DNA from 3 places in the Microbulbifer sp. GL-2 genome. Region 3 is predicted to be linked to each of the others. Evidence: predicted binding sites of a transcription regulator. Region 3 holds the regulator's gene; each other region holds the start of a gene.
What was found. Region 3 encodes LexA, which represses DNA repair genes until DNA is damaged. Its sites were predicted from a motif close to ACTGTNTNTANANACAGT; they were not measured.

Region 1 (8,119 bases), 410 kb from region 3:
CATCACCACTTCAAGAGACCTCGACCACTGCTGCAATTCTGTCCGGTAGAGCAACTCTGATACTCTACGGGCACCATAGAACAGGTAGGTTTTATGGGCGCCGAGCAGATCCCGTTGAGCTTGGTAAATAACTGGCCGCAACGGTGCCAGTCCTAAACCACCGGCAATAATCAACAGATTTTTCCCCTGTGAGACTTCCAGGGGCCAGCCTCTACCAAAAGGGCCGCGTATACCCAGGCTATCGCCTTCGCGCAGTCGTTCGAGGGCCTGAGTCACAGAGCCCTGGGCGCGGATGGTATGCACCAAGGTACCGTCATCATTGGCGAGGTCACTAAAAGAAATAGCGGACTCCCCAGTACCAAATGCATAAAGCATGTTGAATTGGCCGGGTTGGAAACCTTCAGTGCTCTGTCTGGGCTTTGCCAGATGCAGCGTGAATGTGCCGGGATATTCCACGTACCGGTGTACCACCTGAAATACCGATGGAATCACGGTGACTTTCCAAGGTGCGAGGGATTGGGACCATAGATATCCAACAGCTGTATACGCGCGGACTGCAACCGCTCAGTAGCGATACGGGCAAAGCGCTTCATTAACTCAAATCCCAGACTCGGTTCCTTCTCGCACTTCTCCCTCAAGCAGGCACCGCCCAAGCGCAGACTGCGTACCTCATCCAGGGCCTTAGCATCAAAGGCGGAGATATAGGGCGGGAAAAGCCACGACCAGCCGAAGATGTCACCGGCATGTAGTGTAAGCAGGCACAGGGAGCCATGATTTGGCACAAAGCTTTCGACGGCCACCCGCCCGGCTCGGATGAGGAAGAAATGATTGGCCGGAGTATTTTCCCGAGCGAGGTAATCACCAGAGTGATAGACACAGTTCTTCGCGCAGGACGCCAGAAAATCAAGGTCGCTGTCCGGCAAGCCCTGAAAAAACGGGTGTTCGTGCAACAATGCGGCGATCGTCTTCACGGCTGCTCCAGGTTGCGAATAGTGCGAACTTCCTCGGTGAGGTCGATGCCCACAGGGCACCAGGTGATACAACGGCCACAGCCCACACAACCAGAGCTGCCAAACTGGTCGTGCCAGGTTGCCAATTTATGCGTCATCCACTGGCGGTAGCGGGAGCGGGTATCGGCGCGCACGGAACCCCCAGTAATGTGGCTGAAATCCGCGGTGAAGCAGGAATCCCAGCGCTCCCAGCGCTCGGCATGTTCGCCACTGAGATCCGTTGTATCTTCAACCGTAGAACAGAAGCAGGTTGGGCAGGCCATTGTACAATTGGCGCAGGACAGGCAGCGCTCTGCCACTTGCTCCCAGCTGGGGCTCTCATAGTTGCGGTACAGTAGTTCCTTCAAGTCGGAACTATCGAAGTGACGCGGCCCCTGGCGTATTTGTTCACCAGTCCGATCTACCGCCTCTGTGGCGAGTCTTCGTTCAGCCGCTGATGAGTTACGTAGAGGTAGCTGCTTCAGTATTTTTAATCCAGCCTCGGAACCACTCTCGATCAAGAAGAAATGCTGTTCACCATCAATTACTTCTGTCATGGTCAGGTCACTGGCCAGGGTTACTGCGGGGCCAGTATTCATCGAGGTACAAAAGCAGGTCTGAGCGGCTGATGTACAGTTAACTGCCACAGTAAACAGTTTGGTCCGCCTGTCATGATAACTATTATTCGGATAATCACCCTCAATCAGGACACGATCCTGAATAGCAATAGCGTGTAATTCACAGCTGCGCACGCCAAGAAAAGCCAGTTTGGGAGCCTCCTCTTTTAGCTCAATGACTTCAACATCCTGTCCTACACGGGAGGATTTCCAAACAGGGCGGGAGGATAATTGCAGGTACTTCTTCCAGGAGTGGGGTCCAACAGCATAACCAAAGTAAGCTTTATCAGTCCGGTGTTTTACCCGGTAACGTCCGCCCTCCTGTTCATCGGTCCACCCTTGTGGAAGGTCCGCAACCGAATTGACGGCACTGTAGCCGATGGCCTGGTCTTCAAGTACCGGACCATATAACTGGTAACCCTCATTGCGGATCGCTTGAATCAAGCGACCCAGATCGGCAGCTGTCAGCAGATTAGTCATAGTGCTTATAGGGAGTGATACCTGAAACCACCGAAGGGAATATCTGCATAATTGATTCCTTAAAAATCAAGGGATTAGTTCTGTTGCTGGCTATGGATTGATTCAGGTTTCAGCTGGACAGCTATTCAGGCGGAGCATGCACTTAAATCAGAGTCATTAGTATCGAACTAGAGTCACCTCTACAGCATTTCATCCTTAGAGAGTTCCTACCGCTTATATGGCCTTCCAGATAAAACAGAGGTGACATGAGAATTGTAGACTTGAGTAATGGAGTCTCGCTTTAGGAAAAATATCTCAATTAACTAGGAATAAAGTTTATGCTGGCAAGAACCTGTAAATCCGAGTGAATGGCCCATATCCTTTTTAATGCCAAAGCCTAAGTACACTTAACTTATTGAGCGACGACAATAATATTTCCCTGTCCGATCTGGGATGCGTATACGGAATTGCCTATAGAAGCCTGACTAATGTTTAGTGCATTGGATGCCCCCGCCTGAATTGCCATTACTACATTTAAGGTGCCTGATTGGCTAATAATTGCTGTATTCAGTGTTCCAGTCTGGCTCGCTGTTACCGAGTTCAAGCTGCCAGATTGCACAATGCTCAAGGAGTTTTCCGTACCATTCTGATGTGAAGTGGCTTTAATATACGAACCCACTTGCAATACTGTAGCGATATTTGCCTGGCCGGCTTGGTTAATCTCCGTTACGCTATTAGATAACAGTTCCTGCTCAATCTCAGCACTATTAAGTGATCCATCCTGGAGTATTGAGCCAATACTGTCCGATGTTGATATTTGATTGATTGTGGCATTATTGGAATTTCCCCTCTGGTTGATTGCCAGGGTATTTGTTGAACCTGTAATTTGGCCAAAGTCTGCTGAATTGGAGATCCCCTTTTGAATAACTACCGCCTTGCTGGAGGTTGCAGATTTCTGGGAACCAGTCGAAATATTGTAACCCCCTCCTGGGTAATCTCGACCGTGCTGTTTATTGTGGTGTCTTGGCTAAATGCCCCCAGGTTTGATACCCCCTTTTGATTGACTGATCCACTATTTCCACTGGAGTCTACTTGTGAATTGTTAGACCGGTTTCCAGTGCCTGTTTGGAACAAACTAATTGAACTGGATGTTGTATTTTCCTGCAAAGTTTCTGCTAAGTTACCTTGTCCTACTTGTTGAATTGTGACCGTGGCTTCAACACTGTCATTTTGCTCGATAGCAGTAACTGTATTGCCTTCACCACTCTGGGTGCTGTTAATTGTATTGTTATTACTACTATTGACTTGATAAGCCACAACGGAATTATTGTTACCGCTCTGTATCAAGTTGGTAACATTTCCGTTTACTGAGGAACCGGTTTGGTCGGAATTGGCTGTATTTTCTAATCCATCTTGAATGATTATTGTGGTGTTATTTTCTGCAATAACACTTCCACTGAATACTAACGCAGCTATGGTCACAATCTGAGTGTGGGACTTCATATCCACCTCCTATCCATGCAGGACTACATTTGACCAGGTGCGCATATGATGAACATGCTACCCAGCGCTCTGCTGAACCGGTGTTCAAGCGGATGATGCGCTAAAACCTCCGTCGGTTATACCTGATGCAGAATGATGGAAGTGGCGTTAATAAGCATAGATTCAGTAAATTTAGAGACAATAAATAAAGATTAGCGTCACTGGCGCGTTTGAGCTGTAGGAAAAAACTCCCAATTCCATGAGAAGAAAGTTTGGTACGATAACCGTATTACCAAGTCGGTCGATGTGATTGAGGCGCTGGATTATAGTGCCTCTGTCACTTAGTATTGTGCCAATCATGGATGAACCAGCCCATGGGCTAGGCAAAGCTTAACCGGGAAAATTCTGGGTTCTATTTGAGAGAATGGCTGGCAGGCCCCGCCTATCCAATATGAGAGTCAGGGGATATAGCAGTGAGACAAAACAGCGAAGATATCACCTATACCGCAACACCGCCGTTAGCCAAAGGATGGTTGCGTTGGTTATGGGGAGCACTGGCCTTTTTTTTTCTGCTGGTAGGGATAGTAGGAGCAATCCTGCCGGGTTTGCCTTCGGCCGTTTTTATTGTTCTAAGTGCCTGGGCGGCTTCCCGCAGCTCTGAACGTTTACACCAGTGGATTGAGGATCATCACCTGTTTGGACATCTGTTGCAAACCTGGCGGAGCGGCTATATCAGCCGTCGGACCAAGTTGCTGGCCACGCTGACAATGGTGCTATCCATAGCTGTGGCTATTCATCACTTCGGCAACCCCTATTTATTGCTGTTTATAGTTGGCGGTATTGGGTGCGGGATGCTTTGGATTTGGACCAGACCCGAGCCGAAAAAATAAATTCTCTTTTAATTGATCCTGCTATAGCCTAGAAATGCCATTAAATAACGTAGGTACAAGCTACTGAATAGTTCACATCAATGGTATCTCAGGCCAAAATGTTCCTCCTTTTATTGCAGCAAAGGACTACCCTTAAATGGGTATTGACCGCTAAATCTTGTCATTATGTTCTCTTTAACTGGTAGGAATTTGAATAGAATAAAAAAGTTAAAGATTAAAGTCTCATTGTGGTCAAATTGGCAGTGTAAGCGGTTGACATTGAGTTTCAGAAGAATATCCTCTCCGCCCTTCTGTTGATCGGGACGCCCAGTTTAAGACGCCCAGTTTAATTGGTACCCTACTTACAATATGAATGTATCGGGAAGGTCTGGCCATATAAGTACTTAGGTACTTTTGTTCACCAGGCGATAACAACAAGGATGTTTTAATGCAGAATTCCTATCAGGTATCGGAAAGTACGGTGGAAAATGAAATCCATATCTATAAGCCCAGTATTGTCTGGAAGATATTGTTTTTCCTGCTGGTACCCCTTGAGATCTGGTCACAATATGAAGCTTTCGTACTAAATGAATACAACCAGTCTATTTGGTGGCTAGCTGCCAGCCTCTTCATCTACATCACTTACTTTGTGGGCTTCTATGGTCTGGCTTTTGCGAAGAAAATCGCCACTCGAAAGTTTTGGGGTTTCTTTTTGCCGGTCATAATGGCGACTGATATCTATGAGGTGGGCACTGTGGTAGCCACTATGAATATGGCTGTACTTGAAAACCAGATGATTCTTCTATTTATCTCACCAATTATGCTACTCCTCTGGTTTGTAATTTTTAGATATAGAAATGTCCTGAGATATATAAAGTAAAAGCCAGCGGATAGACTGATAGCTGTTTTTTGGCCCCAACAGCTGGCTTATGTCTGAGGTATATCCGAATACCATTACTACTTAGTGTGCATCCCCATACAACCTGTGCCTAACTGGGTAACATTGATCGACTCACTTGTTCCGGATTCTGTAGCTATTTCGGTATTGGAAGTACTAACTTGCTCTAGCTGCTGCCTATTGTGCCATTCTGCGAAAGACATACATCGTTGAGATTCCTTATTTGATTTGTAATAAGCACGCTGGTAAATCAAGTCAGAAGTTTCTTTTTCCCTCTGGCAATAGCTGATTATCTGAGAGGAAAAGCCTGGGAGAAGCACCTATTGCCTGTTGTATGGTAGAAATCTATTACTACCCCAGGTCTTCTGGCCACAGGCACCAAAAGACAAACATTCTGTGGCGAACGATTCAATAAGAGTATTTGTCCAGTCCTTACGCTTGCTGTATAACCATACAGTCTTTTCACCGCCTAATAGCCCATGACTGAGCCAGTAGAACTAGCACCCGATTACTACCTAACCAACTTCTTCACTCTGGTCGCCTTCGTTATGGACCGGTATGGGACATTGCTTTCGAAGGAAGAGAGCAAGTTTTATCACGATTTCCAGTCGCTTGGCATCGATAGCCAAAAGCTCTATGTGAGGTTATTGTCACGCAAAGGTAGCCCCTCATCGGCTGGAGCTGTATTTCGCCTAAGCAAACTGAAGTACACAGAGATAAAAGACCTGCCCTCTGCCGCCGAGGAACTACAAAAAATTGGCTTGCTGCACTGCAACCCTCAAATACCGTTTGAAGAACTACTCCCTCTCTTCACCAAGCCCGAATTATTTAGTGCAAGTACAAGCCACCTGCCGAAAACACTGAAGCGTACCGAATTAGAGGCAGCCCTACTGGAACAGGCTGGATTGGAACAAGAGGGGCGTGCTGATTCTGGTATTAAGGCGATGCTGAGCGGCGAAACCCTATTGGCAGTTCAATATGCCAGCTGTTTTGAAACGTTTAAACTGTGCTTTTTTGGCAACCTCAACCAAGACCTGACGGACTATGTCCTGCGCGATCTCGGGTTTTTCCGCTATGAAAACTACCCTCTGGATCGTCAAAACCTGCCTTTCCAAAGCCGCGAGCAGCTAGATCAGCACCTGGACTATTACCGTAGTTTAGCTTTGGCTGAACAGGCCTTGAAAGGAGATGCTTCAGATATCCTCGCCCTGGTAGAACAGTTGCCCCTAGGCATTCGTGGGGATGTAACACTTCACCGGCGCCTGGACCGCTTGCGTCTAAAGCTGGCCCGTCAATTGGAACGCCTGGATCAGCCGGAAGCGGCGGACCATTTATATCAAACGTGCCAGCGCCCACCTGCAAGGGAGAGGCGGGCTCGTATTGCAGTAAAGCATGGAAATACCCAGAAGGGTCTCTCTCTTTGCCTGCAGATTCTGGAAGAGCCTTTTGACGAAGCGGAGAGAAATTTTGCTGAGAGCTTTGGACACCGTACGGCCAAAGATCTGGATTGTGCCCATAAGTGGCCTGCCCCAAAACGCTATCGCCCCCCCACTGAACTGATTACTTTACCCGAGGGGCCTGAGCGAGTTGAGATCCAGGTTGCCTCACACCTTGAGCACTTGTCGGACGGTAGCTGTTATTACGTGGAGAACTGCCTGCTTAACGGTATCCTGGGGCTCTACATCTGGGAGATCCTGTTCGCACCAGTACCGGGGGCTTTCTTTAACCCGTTCCAGTCTGCTCCCAGTGACTACCGGACACCTGATTTCTTCCTCGCACGCCGCTCCCTGTTTGAACAGCGGCTGGCAAATCTCAACAAAGAAATTCTGCAAGAGAAGGTATGGCGTACCTACCGTGAAAAGAGGGGTATCTCAAACCCACTGGTTGCCTGGGATGCCCTATCAGAGGAACTATTGACGAATGCCATAGAGCGAATCCCGCCTGCACACTGGAAAGCCTGCTTTCGGCGCCTACTGAGTGATATTGGACACAATAGCAGTGGACTTCCAGATCTGATTCTTTTCCCGGCAGCAGGTGGTTATGAATTGGTCGAGGTCAAAGGCCCCGGTGACCGGCTACAGCAAAATCAGCAGCGCTGGCTCACGTTCTTTGCCGGTCAGCAGATTCCCCACCGGGTTATCCATGTAGAGTGGCAATTGCCTTGAGTGATTCGAAGGTAGAAGCCTGCTTAGCAATTGAAGTTGGTTCTGCTGAAGAGGCGCCACTCCTGCGCCTGTCGGTAGGTGAGCTGGTTGCATTTTCCTGCCGCAGTGGTGACCTGATTAACGATACGGGGCCTGGCCCCTCCGCGCTGGAGGGTATTCGCGCGCATCAGAAATTGCAAAAACAACGCCCCAAAGGCAGCGAAGCCGAGTACTTCTTACAGGTTCAAGTGCCAATTGAAGACTATAAAGTTGTATTGAGCGGCAGGGCCGATATCTTTCACCCACAAACCGACCTGCATACTCCGGCGCAGATCGATGAAATCAAAACCACTTACTGCCCCCCTCGAAATTACCTGAGTCTATTCGACAATTACAGTGGTCACAGCTGAAAGTCTACGGATTTTGCTACCTGCTCCAACAAGATCCAGAGCGAGACGCTCCTCGTGAGCGGGTAATGTTGCAAATGCTCTGGCACAACCTCAAGGAGAAAAAGTCTTACCCGGAGCAGCAGGAGTTCACCTGGAAAGCACTGGAGCAATTCACGCTTACCGCACTCGCAAACTACATTCAATGGCATCGTCAGTGGAAAGCACATCGTCGGCAGGTAATCGCCAGTGCTCGTGCTCTGACTTTTCCTTTT
Region 2 (8,119 bases), 2.1 Mb from region 3:
CGTGCGTGGACTCCAGGGGTGAAATTTCCGGGACGACTCCCAACCCTTAAATAAAGGAGCAGTGGCATCTGCTCTCTCAGCGGGCAAATTTATCAGTTTTGAGCGTGCCGTTATTGTAGTCGCGAGAGGGCCGCTCGATTTTCTCGTGAGGAGGGCTCAGGTTACCGGAGTTACGCAGGGGCGCGCCTTGTGGATACAGACGGCCAACGCCTCTTTAGGAGCGCGCAATTGTAGCGGCTCTCAGGTAGTACACAACTGCATTTTTCATTTTCGTGCTGAGCTAGGTCATAAGGGTAGTTAAAGCTGTTAGGGCATGATTTTTATCAATTTTTGACACCTGATTCCTTATTTAAGTGTATTTTAGCAGTTCCTCCGCCTGTGCCATTCATCTCCCAGGTTGGTTTCCAACTACACTGGATGCATTCCACTGTCTCTTATTTCCCCACAGCAAGAGAGCAAGTCATGGAGAATCATCACGTATTGTGCGACACCTCCAAACTGGTTGGGCGGGTGTTGATGTCCCTGATCTTTATTTTTGCCGGCTGGAACAAAATTGGCGGCTATGAAATGACGGAGGCCTTTATGGTATCCATGGGGCTCCCTGCCCTGTTGTTGCCCCTGGTGATCGTGGTTGAGTTGGTGGGTGGGCTGGCGGTATTTTTTGGTTTTTTTACCCGCATATCAGCGCTGATTCTCTTCCTTTTCTGCCTAGCCAGCGCTTGGATGGTGCACTTTGCTCCCGGTGACTCGGGGGAGATGACCAGTTTTATGAAGAACATCGCTATTGCCGGTGGCTTCCTGATTCTCGCGTGTGCTGGCGCCGGACGGTTCAGCCTGGACCACTGGATACGTAAAAAGTAGTTTTTGAATGCGTATTTGGAGGCTATTCGCGATAGCGCCTGGAGGTAATGATGGGCCTTTTGGTCGAGGGCCAGTGGCACGACCACTGGTATGACACCGACAAGCAGGGTGGCGAGTATTTGCGGGAGGCGGCACAACTACTCAACTGGATAACAAATGATGGAAGCCCCGGGCTAACTGGCGAGGGCGGCTTTGCGGCCGAGGCCGGTCGCTATCACCTGTATGTCTCCCTCGCCTGCCCCTGGGCTCACCGCACGCTGATTTTCCGTACATTAAAAGGGTTACAGGACTCTATCGATGTCTCAATAGTCAGCCCCTTTATGCGTGAATATGGTTGGTCTTTTAATACCCAGGAAGGTAGTAGCGGTGATCGACTCTTCCAGAGTGACTACCTATACCAGCTTTATCAGCGCAACCGCCGTGATTACAGCGGGCGCGTTACTGTGCCGGTACTCTGGGACAAGCAGCGTCAATGTATAGTGAACAATGAGTCGTCGGAAATCATCCGCATGTTCAACAGTGCCTTCGACCAACTTACCGGTAATGAAGAGGATTTTTACCCGGAAGACCTGCAAGGCGATATCGATGCCACCAATGATGTGGTGTACGAAAACGTGAACAATGGTGTCTATCGAGCCGGATTCGCCACCTCTCAGGAGGCCTACGAGCGTGCTTATGAATCTTTATTCAGTACTCTCGGCCAGTTAGAGCAGCGCCTCGAGAATAACCGTTATCTGACGGGCGACAGGGTTAGTGAGGCTGACTGGCGCCTGTTCACCACACTAATCCGTTTTGATGCGGTATATCACGGTCACTTCAAGTGCAACAAGCAGCGTCTGGCGGATTATAAAAATCTGTGGGGTTTTACCCGCGAGTTATATCAGTGGCCCGGAGTCGCGGAAACTGTGGATTTTTTCCATATCAAACATCATTACTACGGCAGCCACCTGCACATTAACCCTACCGCTATCGTACCAAGGGGGCCTGAGCTGGATTACTCAGCACCCCATAGACGCGGCCAAACGATTTAAAAGAGCACACCTATACTGCTGGTTGCTGTGAAACTGCTACCCGAGGATCACCATGAAACTCTTCTACACTCCCGGTGCCTGTTCCCTGTCCCCACATATTGTTGCTCTCGAAGCGGGTATCGACCTGGATTTGTGCAAAGTTGATTTGAAGACTCACACCATGGAAAACGGCGATGACTTCAGGAAGATCAATCCGAAAGGGTATATTCCCGCATTGCAGCTTGAAGGGGGGAGATACTGACTGAGGGATCGACGATAGTGCAGTTTCTCGCCGAGCAAAAACCCGATGCGCACCTGGCCCCACCTGTGGGAAGCCTCGCCCATTACCGCCTGCTGGAGTGGCTTAATTTCCTCAGTGCAGAAGTACATCAATTGTTTAAGCCCTTATTCTGGGATGGTCCAGAGGATGAAAAAAAGCAGGCGAGGGATAGCTTGGTGCGGCGTTTCGACTATATCGAGAAGCACTTAAATAAAGATTATCTGATGGGCGATGAGTTCTCAGTGGCGGATGCCTATCTGTATGTGCTGTCCCGCTGGCTGGAAGCCCAGCAGTTCGACATGTCACAGTGGCCCAAACTGCAGGCTTACCAGGAGCGTATGGCGCAGAGACCATCGGTAAAACAGGCGCTGCAGGAGGAAGAGATTTAGAGGAATGCCGGGCCCCTGTGAATTACCGCGGGGTAAAGCGCTTGTTCACGGGAATATCGGACTCGATGGGCTTGCGGGCCTGTGCAATTACCACCGCGGAAAACAGTGCTGCTACCGCACAGCCAAACATGGACCCGGCGATGGGCACCAATGTCCCAGTGTGCAGGCTGCTCACTACACCACCGAGAACCCCACCGGTAATAAAAATCGTTGCTCCATAGAGAGCGTTGGCGCTGCCGCTGATTTTAGGGAAAAACTCCAGGTAGCAAGCAGCGGCGTTGGGCCCGGTAATACCGATACAACTCATCACCATCACCAGGGGCACCATCCACAGGGTTATTTCGCGGATACCTGTCAGGGTGCCGAGCAATAGCAGACCACAGCCCAATATCTGCAGTGTGATACCAGCCAGCAGTATATTTCGCGGCTGGAACAGGTTCAGCAGGCGAATATTGACCTGAACCATGCAGATCAGGCCCAAAATGCAGGCACCGAAGAACAGGGGGAAATTACTGGCACTGACCCCGAAATAATCCATAAAGACAAAGGGGGCGGTGGTGATATAGATAAACATTGAGCCGCTGACACAGGCCTGGGCTCCCAGAAAACCCAGGGCTCGGCGGTTGCCCAGCACCTGGCCGTAGCTGGAGATCAGCGAACCCAGGGGCATCAGCTGGCGTCGCGCACGGGTAAAGCGCGGTACCGTCTCCGGTAACAGTAGGCGCACGAGTACCAGCATGGCTACTGCGTACATAAGTAAAAATACAAAAATGCTTTGCCAGCCGCCAACCGCCAGTAGCAGCGCTCCGATTACCGGTGCAATCAGGGGGGCGATCAGCATGATGGTGCTGATCATGGAGATAATCTTGGCTGCTTCGCGTCCACTGTGCAGGTCGCGCACAATTGCCGCACAGATCACCGTGGCAAAGCCACCGCCTATGGCCTGCAGGAAGCGCAGGATAATCAGCTGGTCGACATGATCGGTGAACAGGACCAGTAAAGAACTGACGATATAGATGCAAAGACCGATGGTGCCGACCAGGCGTCGCCCCCAACGATCAGACAGGGGGCCTCCACACAGCTGCCCCAGGGCAAAACCGAGCAGGAAACTCGAAACCGAATACTGCACCCGCTCCACTTCGGTATCGAGTGCCGCCGCCATGGCCGGGATTGCGGGCAGGTAACTGTCGATCGAGAAGGGGGTCAGGGAAACCAGGGCCGCCAGCCAGACCACCAGCCAGCGCGGCGCCTTCTGCTCAGTGGTTAAAGCGGTCGATGTCATGCAATTGCTCTGGTACGACTTGGAGGGCGGTTCCACGACGGCGGCAGCAGTGCTATCGAGCTAAAAGCGTAGTCGCGGGGAAGTGGCCATGGTAGAAGGCCGTGAGCACATTATCCAGTGCCCACGCTGGAAGGGAGCAACTTAGTGCTTGTCTTCCCGAAGTGTGTACAAACCCTGTTTCAGTTTTAACAGGTGCTCCTGTAACTGTGGTCCTTTGCGCTGGGCTACGCCAATAGCGAGAACATCGATTACCACCAGATGGGCAATACGAGAGGATAGTGGAGTGTAGATCTCAATATCCTCCTCTACATCCACCTCCAAAGGGATGCTTGCCTGCTGTGCTACTGGTGAACCACTGGGTGCCAGGCCGATTACCAATGCACCCTGTTCTTTCGCCATTCCCATGGAGCGCAATAGCGCCTTGGTGCGTCCACTTTGTGAGATGGCAACCACTACATCGCCCGGGACCATGGACATGGCCGACATATTCTGGATGTGATGGTCGGAGTGAGCTGCGGTTGCCAGTTGCAGGCGGAAGAATTTGTGCTGGGCGTCGGCAGCAACGGCACCGGAGGCGCCAAAACCAAAAAATTCGACGCGCTTGGAGGCGGCCATGGTTGTCACTGCGGCTTCCAGTGCACGATCATCAATCCTGTCGCGCACCTTAAGTAGCGTGTCCACGGTGGAGTCGAAGACCTTGCGCTTGTACTCGGCGATAGTATCGGTTTCTGTCACCGCGATCTGCCCAAAGCTGGGACTTGAGGCCAGCTGCTGTGCCAGGTTCAACTTGAACTCCTGGAAACCGGAACAACCCACGGCGCGGCAAAAGCGTACCACTGTGGGCTCGCTCACCTGGGCTTCGGTGGCCAGGTCAACAATACGCATATGGATGATTTCATCCGGGTTAGCGAGAATATACTCCGCCACCTTGCGCTCCGATTTGCGCATGGATGACAGTTGTTCACTGATTCGTTGCGTGACTTCCGCCGGTTTCACAGGGCTACCTTCGCTATGCCAGATGGCGCAGTGTAGCCGCTGCGCCCCCCGCTGGCGAGCGGCTTTGCGTTGTTGGAGTGGGTAAAATGCTGTTTATTTACACAGGTCTTGTGCGGCAGCTCTGGTACAATCCGTGCCCATGGACGTATCTCAGATTCTAGACCCCCTCAACGACGCCCAGCGCGAAGCGGTAGCCGCGGCGCCCGGCAATCAATTGGTATTGGCCGGAGCTGGCTCGGGTAAAACCCGCGTGCTAGTACACCGCATCGCCTGGTTAATGCAGGTGGAAGGGGCTTCACCATACTCTGTTATGGCGGTGACCTTTACCAACAAGGCTGCACGCGAGATGCGCGCGCGTATTGAGGAACTACTGGGGGTGAATACCTTCGGTATGTGGGTGGGTACCTTCCACGGTCTTGCCCACCGCCTGCTTAAGGCCCATTGGCAAGAAGCCAAGTTGCCGCAGAACTTCCAGATACTGGATTCCGACGACCAATTGCGCCTGATTAAAAGAGTGCAGGCAGATCTGGGTCTGGATGATAAGAAATGGCCACCGCGGGAAACCCAGTGGTGGATCGGTGCTCAGAAAGACGAGGGCCTTCGCCCGCAATATATTAATGCCGGCGCCGATCCCTGGTTGCAGACCATGGTGCGAATCTACTTCGCCTATGAGGAGGCCTGCCAGCGCGGTGGATTGGTGGATTTTGGTGAGCTGCTGCTGCGCGCCCACGAGCTCTGGCTGAATAATGACAGCATCCTCGCTCATTATCGCAGACGCTTTCCATTTATCCTGGTGGATGAATTCCAGGATACTAACACCATTCAATACGCCTGGTTGCGCCTGCTCGCCGGTGAGCAATGCCATATCACGGCGGTCGGTGACGATGACCAGTCCATTTATGGCTGGCGCGGTGCCAAGATCGAGAATATTCAGCACTTCTCCGCAGACCTGCGCGAAGTACAGACGGTGCGCCTGGAGCAGAATTACCGTTCCACCTCCACCATTCTTAACGCCGCCAACGCGGTTATTGCTAACAACAGCGGTCGCCTGGGTAAGGAACTGTGGACTAAAGGTGAAGAAGGTGAACCTATCGCCGTCTATGCCGCCTATAACGAGCAGGATGAATCGCGTTTTATCGTTGAGCGCATCAATAACTGGGTACGCGATGGCAACCGCCGCGACAGCATTGCCATCCTCTACCGCTCCAACGCCCAATCCCGGGTGCTTGAAGAAGGGTTATTGCGCGAGCAGGTGCCCTACCGTATCTACGGCGGCCAGCGTTTCTACGAGCGTCTGGAAATCAAGAACGCCCTGTCCTACCTGCGCCTGATTACCAACCGCGATGACGACACTGCTTTTGAGAGGGTGGTCAACACCCCCACTCGTGGCATCGGTGCGCGTACGGTGGAAATGGTGCGTTCCTATGCCCGTGAGCAGGGCTGTTCCCTGTGGCAGGCAGCCAAACTGATGTTGCAACAGCGGGTGCTCGCTGCCCGTGCCGGCAATGCCCTGCAGAGCTTCCTGGATCTTATTAACCAGCTGGCTGCAAACGCCGAAGACAAAGAGCTGGATGCCATTGCCGAGGACGTGATCGAAACCAGCGGCCTGCTTGAATTCCATGGCAAAGAAAAAGGCGAGAAAGGCCAGACCCGTGTGGAAAACTTGCAGGAACTGATCACTGCTTGTCGCGCCTTCTCCGGTGTAGATATGCCCGAAGGGGAGGAAGATGAGGAAGAGATTCCCCTGCTCAATCAGTTCCTCGACAGCGCCGCCCTCGATGCCGGAGAAGGTCAGGCGGATGAGTTTGAGGATGCGGTCCAGTTAATGACTCTGCACTCTGCCAAGGGCCTGGAGTTTCCCCTGGTGTTTATGGCCGGTGTGGAGGAAAACCTGTTCCCCCACAAGATGTCCGCACAGGAGCCTGGCCGCATGGAGGAGGAGAGGCGCCTCTGCTACGTGGGGATTACCCGCGCCATGCGTAAGTTGTATATCACCTACGCGGAAAACCGCCGCCTGTTTGGCAGTGAAACCTATAACAGCCCGTCCCGCTTTATCGGCGAGATTCCGGTCAATCTGGTACACGAAGTACGCCTCAAGACCGAGATTTCCCGGCCGCTCTACCAGGCGGATTATGGCAAGGTGGGCCAGTTTTCCGATCCGGCACCGGACCTCGATGATTTACCGCCACTGGCCCTGGGTGGTCGAGTGGAGCACGCCAAGTTTGGTGAGGGCACAGTGGTGCAGTTTGAAGGGAATGGCCCGCGCACAAGGGTACAGGTGAATTTCGATGATGCCGGCAGTAAATGGTTAGTCGTGGCTATGGCAAAGTTGCAGCCCCTATAAAATTCTGTTTAGAGTAAATCGGAAATCATCTTGTAGAAATGGACCTGATCAGGCTCCGGTAATACCGGAACCATAATAAATAAAAAACAATTAGCTGAAAATCAGCACGTTAAAAGAAAAACGATAATTAAAAAACAATGAAAAAAATTAATTGGTACCCAGTTATTATATTGGGCCTTCTCGCACTACTCGTGATCACCTTTGCCGCGTTGGTAACCTCCCGCGCAGCACAGGGACCTGAAAAGCACTTCTCGGATACTGGTGATAAAGAGCTGTTTGAGTGGAAGCTGGTTACCACCTGGCCAAAAAATTTCCCCGGCCTTGGCCAGGCACCGGAGCGCTTCGCCAAAGAAGTGGAGCAGATGTCCGCTGGCCGTCTTAAAATCAAGGTCTATGGTGCTGGTGAACTGGTGCCTGCATTGGGGGTTTTCGGTACTGTTTCCGAAGGTGCGGCGCAGATGGGGCATGGTGCAGCCTATTACTGGAAAGGCAAGATTCCGGCGGCCCAATTTTTCACTGCGGTGCCTTTTGGCTTGAATGCCCAGGAAATGAACGGCTGGCTCCACCACGGCGGTGGTTTGGAGCTCTGGGAGGAAATTTATGAGCCTTTTAATCTGATACCCCTGGCCGGTGGCTCCACCGGAGTACAGATGGCGGGATGGTTTAATAAGCCGATTAACTCTGTCGAGGATTTAAAGGGCTTAAAAATGCGAATTCCCGGCCTCGGTGGTGAAGTATTAAACCGGGCCGGTGGCACCGCGGTCACTATCCCCGGTGGTGAACTTTATACCGCGCTGCAGACTGGTGTAATTGATGCGACGGAATGGGTTGGCCCATACAATGATCTAGCTTTTGGTTTTCACCAGGTTGCCGAGTACTACTACTATCCCGGCTGGCATGAACCCGGCTCAATGATGGAATTTATCGTCAATAAAAAAGCTTTTGATCAGTTGCCAA
Region 3 (8,119 bases):
TTTGCTCGGGGGTTCTGCCAATAGCCTGCCATTACCGGGGTTCCACTGAGCCAAAGATTGCCATCAATATTAGGTGCTACCTCCCTGCCCTGCTCATCGCGTAGACTTACGGCGTAGCCTGGGGCAACAGTACCCACCGATCCGGCATTATCTGGTGAGAGCGACCGATTGAAAAGGCAGCCAGGAGCTTCTGTCAGTCCATATCCCTCCTGGATCACATGACCAGTTTTGTGAGTAAATTCTTTGGCAATGTTAACTGGAAATTTGTCTCCGCCCGTAAAGCACACACGAAGTGAAGTAAAATCTTCGCGCCTGGCCTTGGGGTTGCGTTCCATTGCAATAAATAATGCAGGAACCATAACCAAAATAGTTGGCCGGCCTCGCCTCAATATTGAAAGAATTTCTTCACCGTCAAAACTGTGAGGAATAAGGGTCTTCGCACCTACTGAGAGAGCTGCCAGAGCTGTTAAAAGCGATCCGACATGTGCGATTGAGCCACCTGGCAGTACTATATCGTCCTGGGTTAACTTTAGAGCAGCAACGAAACTAGCCACAATAGCCCCAAAGCTAAGCAAGCTATGGGCTACGCCTTTTGGTTTACCCGTACTCCCAGAGGTGAAAAATAAAAATGCAGGGTCATTAACAGCAGAGGTAGAAAATTTAGCAGACTGCCCCTTATTGTTAATCAAACCTTCAAAACTTGGGGCATTTCCGAGCGTACCACCAAAAGAAAGATAGCCTTTTTTTAATTTACCAATAAATCTGCTTGCCCGGACATCTCCACTTCGCTCAACGCCTATAATCAGTGATACTGCTGCACTTTTTTCAAGGGCATAGTCAATCTCTGGTGTGGTATATCTATAGTTTAATGGGACTACCACCAGCCCCACCTTCAAACATGCGAGATAAAAAATAAGTATCTCGCCGCAGTTGGGCATCAGGGATGCAACCCTATCCCCCTTACCTAAACCCATTGTGATCAACCCCAAGGCAAGGGCATTGATATCCCCCTGTAGCTCTCGCCAGGTCCAGGCCTGACTCCCGGAAACAAGTGCCACTTCACCAGGCTTACTTTTCAGGGCGGGCAGCAGGAGATTGGTTAAATTTGCAGGTCTCGACAATTGAGGGCCAAAAATTGGCACAGGCCAGCCTCCTGACTAAGGCACAAGCATCCCGTTAATCTGAGATAATCGGGAACAGGCATTTAGTGATATTTATAACGATTTCAAAAACCATCATATGGTCCAGAATGGATTTATGGGCAATATCACCCTAGCAACAGGCAGAAAAACCCTGCAACCAATTAAATAAATATTTTTTATTATTCCTTGTTGCGCATATATTTCATAATCAACTCCGCTGTCTCCTCGACAGTATCTACTATATGGAACAAATCCAGGTCGCTGGCATCAATACAGTTGCGCTCAAGCACTGTGTTTACCAGCCAATCATAAAGCCCTGCCCAGTAACGTTTACCAACCAGCACAATTGGGAAACGCCGCACTTTTTGTGTTTGAACCAGTGTTAACGCCTCGAATAACTCATCCAGTGTTCCATATCCCCCAGGTAACCCTACAAAGCCTACAGCATGCTTAACGAACATAAATTTACGAACAAAGAAGTAACGAAAATTTAAACTGATATCCTGGTAAGGATTCGCAGCCTGCTCAAATGGCAGCTCTATGTTCAATCCAATTGAAGTGCCAGGTTGATCGAAAGCACCACGATTGCAAGCTTCCATCAGCCCCGGTCCTCCGCCGGTAATCACCGGGATACCCTCCGCAGCCAATAGCTCCCCCAGTTTTACCCCCTGTTGATACTCCGGGCTGCCCTCCTCAAATCTTGCCCCTCCAAAAACGGTCACTGCTCCACTGAGCGGGACCAAACGTTCTATCCCATCAACCAACTCAGACTGTATCCGCAGGACACGCCACGCCTCTGGCATTTTCACATCCAACATTATTTTTTTCCCTCTTTGTCAGATCTTTCAACGATCGCTTTCATTCCTTGTTTTCATAAACAATGTAGCAGCTTATGAAGAGGCAGGTGTTAGGATTGCGTGAACCAAAATTCTGTATATAATCCCAGCAACTGTATATAAATACAGAAAAGCTAGGTAAATCTATGACCAATCTCACCGCACGCCAGGCTCAGGTATTAGAGCTGATCAAAACCTATCTCGATGATACCGGCTACCCCCCTACCCGAGCAGAGATCGCCCAGGAGCTGGGTTTCCGCTCGCCCAATGCCGCTGAAGAGCACCTGAAAGCATTGGCGCGAAAAGGAGCCATTGAAATGGTTGCCGGCGCGTCGCGGGGCATACGTATTCCGGATCATCAATCGGGCTTACCCATTGTTGGACGCGTAGCTGCAGGCAACCCTATTCTTGCTGCTGAGCATATTGAAGACTATTGCGACCTCCCTCCCAGCTTTTTCCACCCCCCTGCAGACTACTTACTTCGGGTGCACGGAATGAGTATGCGCGATGCAGGAATTTTGGATGGTGACCTTCTGGCAGTACAGAAAACCGAACAAATCAGGAATGGCCAGATTGTCGTTGCGAGAATTGACGAAGAGGTAACAGTCAAGCGCTTCCGGCGCAAAGGTAATCAGGCAACTGTGCAACTGCTGCCAGAAAATGAAGACTTTGAAACTATCCAGGTGGACATGCGAGACAAAAACTTTGTAATAGAAGGTTTGGCAGTGGGCGTTATTCGCCAGACTCCATAAAGCTCCCACCCAGCCCCCAATACAACAACAGCGGCCTATTGGCCGCTGTTGGATCACACTTTGTTAACCCTTCGATCAGTGGATCGTATGATTAACCGGCATTGACTCATCCTCTTCCTCAAAGTAGCCAGGCTCCAAATCATCCAGATTTTGTACTGCCTCAATACCGGCTTCCAGCATTGCGCGCGCTACGGCAACTTTGTGTTTTCTCAGAAACTGAAGACTCTCGGCTGAGAAAGAAATACTCACCAGAGGGTCCTCCTTGTGACCAGCGCGGCGCAATGCCACATCGCCATTGGCCAACTCAATAATTTCAAAAGTTTCGGAGGACATTCTCTTTTCCTTCACCACACATCAGTTTGCGCCCAGTGTACCACAGGCTAACTGGAAGTATCAGAGGCCTACAAACGGTGAAATATGGCACCCCGGTACCAGTACCTGCAACTAGCACTCTTCTAAATTGGCACGCTGCCTACGCACCAACTCACTCAGGGAAGCATGCCATTGCAGAAGCACTTCATCAGAAATAGTTACCAGCTCAGAAGCAGCGAGATTGTGCAGAGGAATAAGGTTGGGGCTATTGTGCTTAACCTCAGTATTTGATGGTGCTGAGACAAGCTGGGTCCAGGCCTGTAGTAACTGACTGAGCCAGCTACAAGGCTCCTCACTCAGCTGCTGCAGCTCTTTCACCTCAATACTGGCCCTACCTTGACTCTCAAGACTATCGGCAATCACCTGAAGGGAATCCGACGCAAGACCCAGCTGCAGCTGGTGGGAAAGCTCAGCAAGGAAAGCCCTATAAGCTTTCCAGAGCTGTAAAACGGCCGCCTCTTCCAGTGCAACCCTTTGCAGAGGAGTTTCACTGGAAAACTGCAGTAACAACTGAGTTTTGCGTAGAGCCGAAACTACCTGGCCAGTATGAGGGTTACTCATTTATTTCTTTGCAGCCACTTTTTTGCCCACGGGCTTACGCTTTGCCGCGGTAGCCCTGGTGCTGGTTTCAACCTGCCAGCTGCCACTACGATAGAACGCTTTCCAGCCGGTAGCTTTGCCTTCCTCCTCGGACTGGACATATTGCTCCTGGGTCTTTCGGCTAAAGCGAATTACTGTATCTCTTCCTTGGTCATCCTCCACCGGCGCCGAGAACAGAAAGCTGTATTTGGGGTCGATCTCACTCTTGTGAGGGAGCAATTCCTTCACAAGAGGTGCACGGGTTTCGCGGTTTTTGGGGAACTGGCTAGCAGCCAGGAACAGGCCCGAGGCTCCATCGCGTAATATGTAGTGATCTTCCACTTTCAAACATGCCAATTCAGGCATTGGTACCGGGTCCATCTTCGGCGGGGCAGGCTGGCCGTTTTTTAAAAGCTTGCGAGTATTTTTGCAGGCTTCATTGGTACAGCCAAAGTACTTCCCAAAGCGACCAGACTTGAGCTGCATATCACTGCCGCACTTGTCACACTCAATAATCGGGCCGTCATAGCCCTTGATTTTGAAAGTGCCCTGCTCTACTTCATATCCACTGCAATCCGGATTGTTGCCACAGATATGAAGTTTGCGGTGTTCATCAACCAGATAGCTATCCATCGCCGTACCACATTTGGCACAGCGGCGCTTTTCACGCAGTAATCGGGATTCCGCCTCTTCGTCCTTGTCCGCATCGACCGCTTCATCGCCGGAAACCAAATTCATGGTATTGGTGCAGCGTTCCTTTGGCGGCAGCGCATAACCTGAGCAACCTAGGAACACGCCGGTGGAACCGGTGCGAATCTGCATATGGCGTCCACACTTGGAACACTCAATATCTGTATCCGTCGGGGTATTGCGACGCATGCCGGCGTCACTGGACTGCGCTTTTTCCAGGCGAGAGGAAAAGTCCTGGTAAAACTCATCGAGCAGCTGCTTCCAGCCTTTGTCACCATCGGCCACCGCGTCCAGGGATTCCTCCAGGTTTGCGGTAAAGCCATAGTCCATCAGATTCTTGAAGCTCTCGCTTAGGCGGTCGGTAACAATGTCACCCATTTTTTCCGCATAGAAGCGACGATTTTCCAGGCGCACATATCCGCGGTCCTGGATGGTAGAAATAATCGAGGCATAAGTGGAGGGGCGGCCAATACCGCGCTTTTCCAGCTCTTTAACCAGCGCCGCTTCACTAAAACGTGCTGGTGGCTTGGTGAAGTGCTGTTTTGGATCCAGCTTCTCCAAAGCCAGTTTATCTCCGACTTTTACGTCGGGCAGTAACAGGTCTTCATCTTTCTTGCCCGTTGGAGGCGCCACCTTGAGGAAACCATCAAAGCGGATTACTCGACCTCGAGCACGAAGTTCAAACTCACCGGCAGTCACAACAATTGAAGTGGAGGTGAACTGAGCCGGTGTCATTTGGCAGGCCACAAATTGCTGCCAGATTAGGTTGTAGAGTCGCTCTGCGTCCCTCTCTACTCCGGATAGCATATTCGGTGCAATACGCACATCCGAAGGGCGAATTGCTTCGTGAGCCTCCTGCGCACCCTCTTTACTGCTGTAGCTGTTTGGCGTTTCCGGCAAGTATTTATCGCCGTAATTTTCGCCAATATATTCACGCGCCGATTCCACCGCCTCTTTACTGAGGTTGGTGGAGTCGGTACGCATGTAAGTAATATGGCCCGCTTCATACAGACGCTGAGCTAGGGTCATGGTTTTTTTAACACTGAAGCCCAGGCGGTTACTGGCAGCTTGTTGCAGTGTCGAGGTTATAAAGGGAGCACCGGGTTTGGAGTTGGTCGGCTTGTCGTCGCGGCCACTGACAACAAAATCACAGGATTGCAACTTTTGGGTAGCACTGCTCGCATCCTCCTCATTGGTGGGGCGGAATGCCTCACCAGCCTGCTTTTTCACCTCAAGGCGTAACTTATTTGCTTTCTTCGTAGCCGTGTCAGCAAAGAGGGTCCAGTATTCTTCCGGAATAAACGCGCGGATTTCACGCTCTCGCTCTACAACCAAACGAACTGCTACAGACTGCACCCGTCCAGCCGAGAGCCCGCGAGCCACTTTCTCCCACAACAGAGGCGACACCATGTAACCAACGATGCGATCGAGGAAACGACGTGCTTGCTGAGCGTTAACCCGGTTGATATTCAGGCGTCCGGGATCCTTAAACGCTTCCTGGATCGCCGACTTGGTGATTTCGTTAAATACCACACGGCGATAGCGATCATCGTTTCCGCCAATCGCCTCCCGCAAGTGCCAGGCAATCGCCTCTCCCTCACGGTCCAAGTCCGTTGCGAGATAGATGTGATCGGCATTCTCCGCAAGCTTCTGCAGCTCACTGACTACCTTTTCCTTGCCCGGCAGAATCTCGTAGTGCGCCTGCCAACCGTGATCTGGATCAATACCCATGCGCTTGATGAGCTGTTCACGGTTTTTCTTGCGCTTGTAAACCTCTTTTGCCTCGGGAGATAACTTGCGGGTTTCAGCCGCACGCCGTGCACGCTCCTTTGCATCAACAGGTTGCTTGTTGCCACCACCAGTTGGCAAATCGCGAATATGACCGACACTGGACTTCACAACAAAGTCCTTGCCGAGATACTTATTGATCGTTTTCGCCTTGGCCGGTGATTCGACGATGACCAGTGATTTACCCATAAGCCCTTGATTTCATAAGAAAGTTTTACTGCTGTCCGAAGCCTTTCAGGCCCTTTCAGCGGACCTGTGCTGCGCGAATATATAAGCCTCACATCCTGCGCGGTCAAGCAAAGCTGACAATTTTCCGTACCAGGTCGCCATATTCCACCCCCAAAACCTGACTATTTAAGCGCCATTGCAAGCGGTTTCCTGCACCACTCAAGGCGGCTGAAGACCTAGTCCTCCGGGAGCTTTATTGGACTCACTTTACGTATAGCTTCCTCTATAAGGGGTGTATATTCCGCCAAAGTTGCCGAAAGCTGTTCAAAAGCTTTATCACCGCCATTTTCACTCCATTGCAACCCCAAACCGATATCAGTTGCGATAATCGCACAACAGCCAGAAGGAATTGCATCGAGTAACTGGAGCAAGTATTTCCATGCCGGTTTAGGGGCTGCGCGACCATTGCTCCAGTCCCAGCTCCCAGCAAAATTTAATTCATGCACCACTCGTTGACGCTGCAGGGTCCAGCCTATTTGCAGGCGTTTGCGATCACCCCAACGGTAGTAATAAACAGCAGCTGTGCCCTCACCCTGCACGGGGGGAAGCGCCTGGATTTGCACAGTAATTCCTCCGCGAGCAGCGCGGCTACGCAGGTCGGCCAAGCGGCTGTCGCGCTGGCTGGGCTTCAACCACATCACCGGTCCCAATACCAGTGCAATGGCAAAACCAATGATAATCACCGGCAGCCACTCGGACATAACAGCTCCTTACGAGTAGAAATAAATGACTATTGTGCGGTGCCTTGTGTGATCTATGTCAATCAGTTTTTTTTACGGTAGACTGAAAATGTCTGTCGACAGGTGCACCTACTGAGCACACACATGGGACAGGAGAATGAAATTATGGCGAAATACCATCAGATTTTGGTTGGACTAGATCTCTCTGAGGAATCCTCTCAAGTACTGGACAAGGCCGCCGCACTGGCCGGGGCCTTTGGAGCTGAGCTAAGTTTGGTCCATGCCATTGAGCCACTGACTTTCGCCTATGGCGGAGATATCCCGATGGACCTGTCCGAAGTTCAAGACCAGCTCCAGAGTCAGGCCAAGGAGCAGCTGCAGAAAGCGGCCCTTCCACTTAATATTCCCGCCGAAAGGCAGCATGTTATCCTGGGGCAACCCTCAACCGAAATTCACCGCCTGGCCAAAGACCTAGAAGCCGATCTAATCGTTATCGGCAGCCATGGTCGCCGCGGCCTCGCCCTGCTACTCGGCTCTACAGCCAACGGCGTTTTACACGGAGCCAAGTGCGATGTACTTGCGGTTCGCGTTCATATAGAGGATGAGTGAGCAGGAACCTGGTTAGGCCGGAATCTTATTAGAAAGGGCCGCACAAAGTACGGCGCCTTTCTTCCCCCTATTTGCCACCACCCTCAAGTTCAGACCAGCGCTCAAATACAGTCTCCAGTTGAGACTGCTTCTCTGTGAGCAAACTCAAGCGTTCCTGCATCAGGGATTGCTCTTGCTGATAAAAACTGGGATCAGCCACCTCTGCCTCTATGGCATTTATTTCCTCCTCAAGCTGCTCAATCAAGGCGGGAAGGCTGTCCAATTCCCTCTGCAACTTATAACTGAGCTTCTTTGCTTTGCCAGGAGCCTTTTCCCCACCAGCCGATTTTGGGGTCGGTTCGGACACCTTTGGGTTTTTACTTTCCACCTTGTTATCCGCCGCGAAACTTCCCCCCTGGCGGATAAAGTCACCGTAACCGCCAACGTATTCACGGATACGGCCA

Region 1: the regulator LexA is predicted to act here: its motif matches at 5,755-5,772, upstream of GL2_RS17555 (VRR-NUC domain-containing protein).
Region 2: the regulator LexA is predicted to act here: its motif matches at 4,907-4,924, upstream of uvrD (DNA helicase II).

Annotation. Positions count from the first base shown of each region.
Region 1 is NZ_AP019807.1:4,048,676-4,056,794, reverse strand. It holds gene GL2_RS17590 (FAD/NAD(P)-binding protein) at 1-492, opposite strand, end outside; gene GL2_RS17585 (cyclic nucleotide-binding domain-containing protein) at 489-971, opposite strand; gene GL2_RS17580 (4Fe-4S dicluster domain-containing protein) at 968-2,086, opposite strand; gene GL2_RS22460 (hypothetical protein) at 2,478-2,684, opposite strand; gene GL2_RS17570 (hypothetical protein) at 2,993-3,568, opposite strand; gene GL2_RS17565 (YbaN family protein) at 4,021-4,437, shown strand; gene GL2_RS17560 (hypothetical protein) at 4,865-5,296, shown strand; gene GL2_RS17555 (VRR-NUC domain-containing protein) at 5,794-7,479, shown strand; gene GL2_RS22020 (hypothetical protein) at 7,476-7,868, shown strand; gene GL2_RS17550 (ATP-dependent DNA helicase) at 7,934-8,119, shown strand, end outside.
Region 2 is NZ_AP019807.1:1,595,419-1,603,537, forward strand. It holds gene GL2_RS06950 (DoxX family protein) at 463-861, shown strand; gene GL2_RS06955 (glutathione S-transferase family protein) at 912-1,892, shown strand; gene GL2_RS21860 (hypothetical protein) at 1,945-2,133, shown strand; gene GL2_RS06960 (glutathione binding-like protein) at 2,151-2,540, shown strand; gene GL2_RS06965 (multidrug effflux MFS transporter) at 2,563-3,822, opposite strand; gene hexR (transcriptional regulator HexR) at 3,964-4,770, opposite strand; gene uvrD (DNA helicase II) at 4,958-7,162, shown strand; gene GL2_RS06980 (TRAP transporter substrate-binding protein) at 7,300-8,119, shown strand, end outside.
Region 3 is NZ_AP019807.1:4,463,533-4,471,651, forward strand. It holds gene GL2_RS19310 (class I adenylate-forming enzyme family protein) at 1-1,142, opposite strand, end outside; gene GL2_RS19315 (TIGR00730 family Rossman fold protein) at 1,322-1,960, opposite strand; gene lexA (transcriptional repressor LexA) at 2,125-2,730, shown strand; gene GL2_RS19325 (hypothetical protein) at 2,806-3,063, opposite strand; gene GL2_RS19330 (DUF6586 family protein) at 3,175-3,663, opposite strand; gene topA (type I DNA topoisomerase) at 3,664-6,348, opposite strand; gene GL2_RS19340 (hypothetical protein) at 6,564-7,088, opposite strand; gene GL2_RS19345 (universal stress protein) at 7,233-7,676, shown strand; gene GL2_RS19350 (ATP-binding cassette domain-containing protein) at 7,744-8,119, opposite strand, start outside.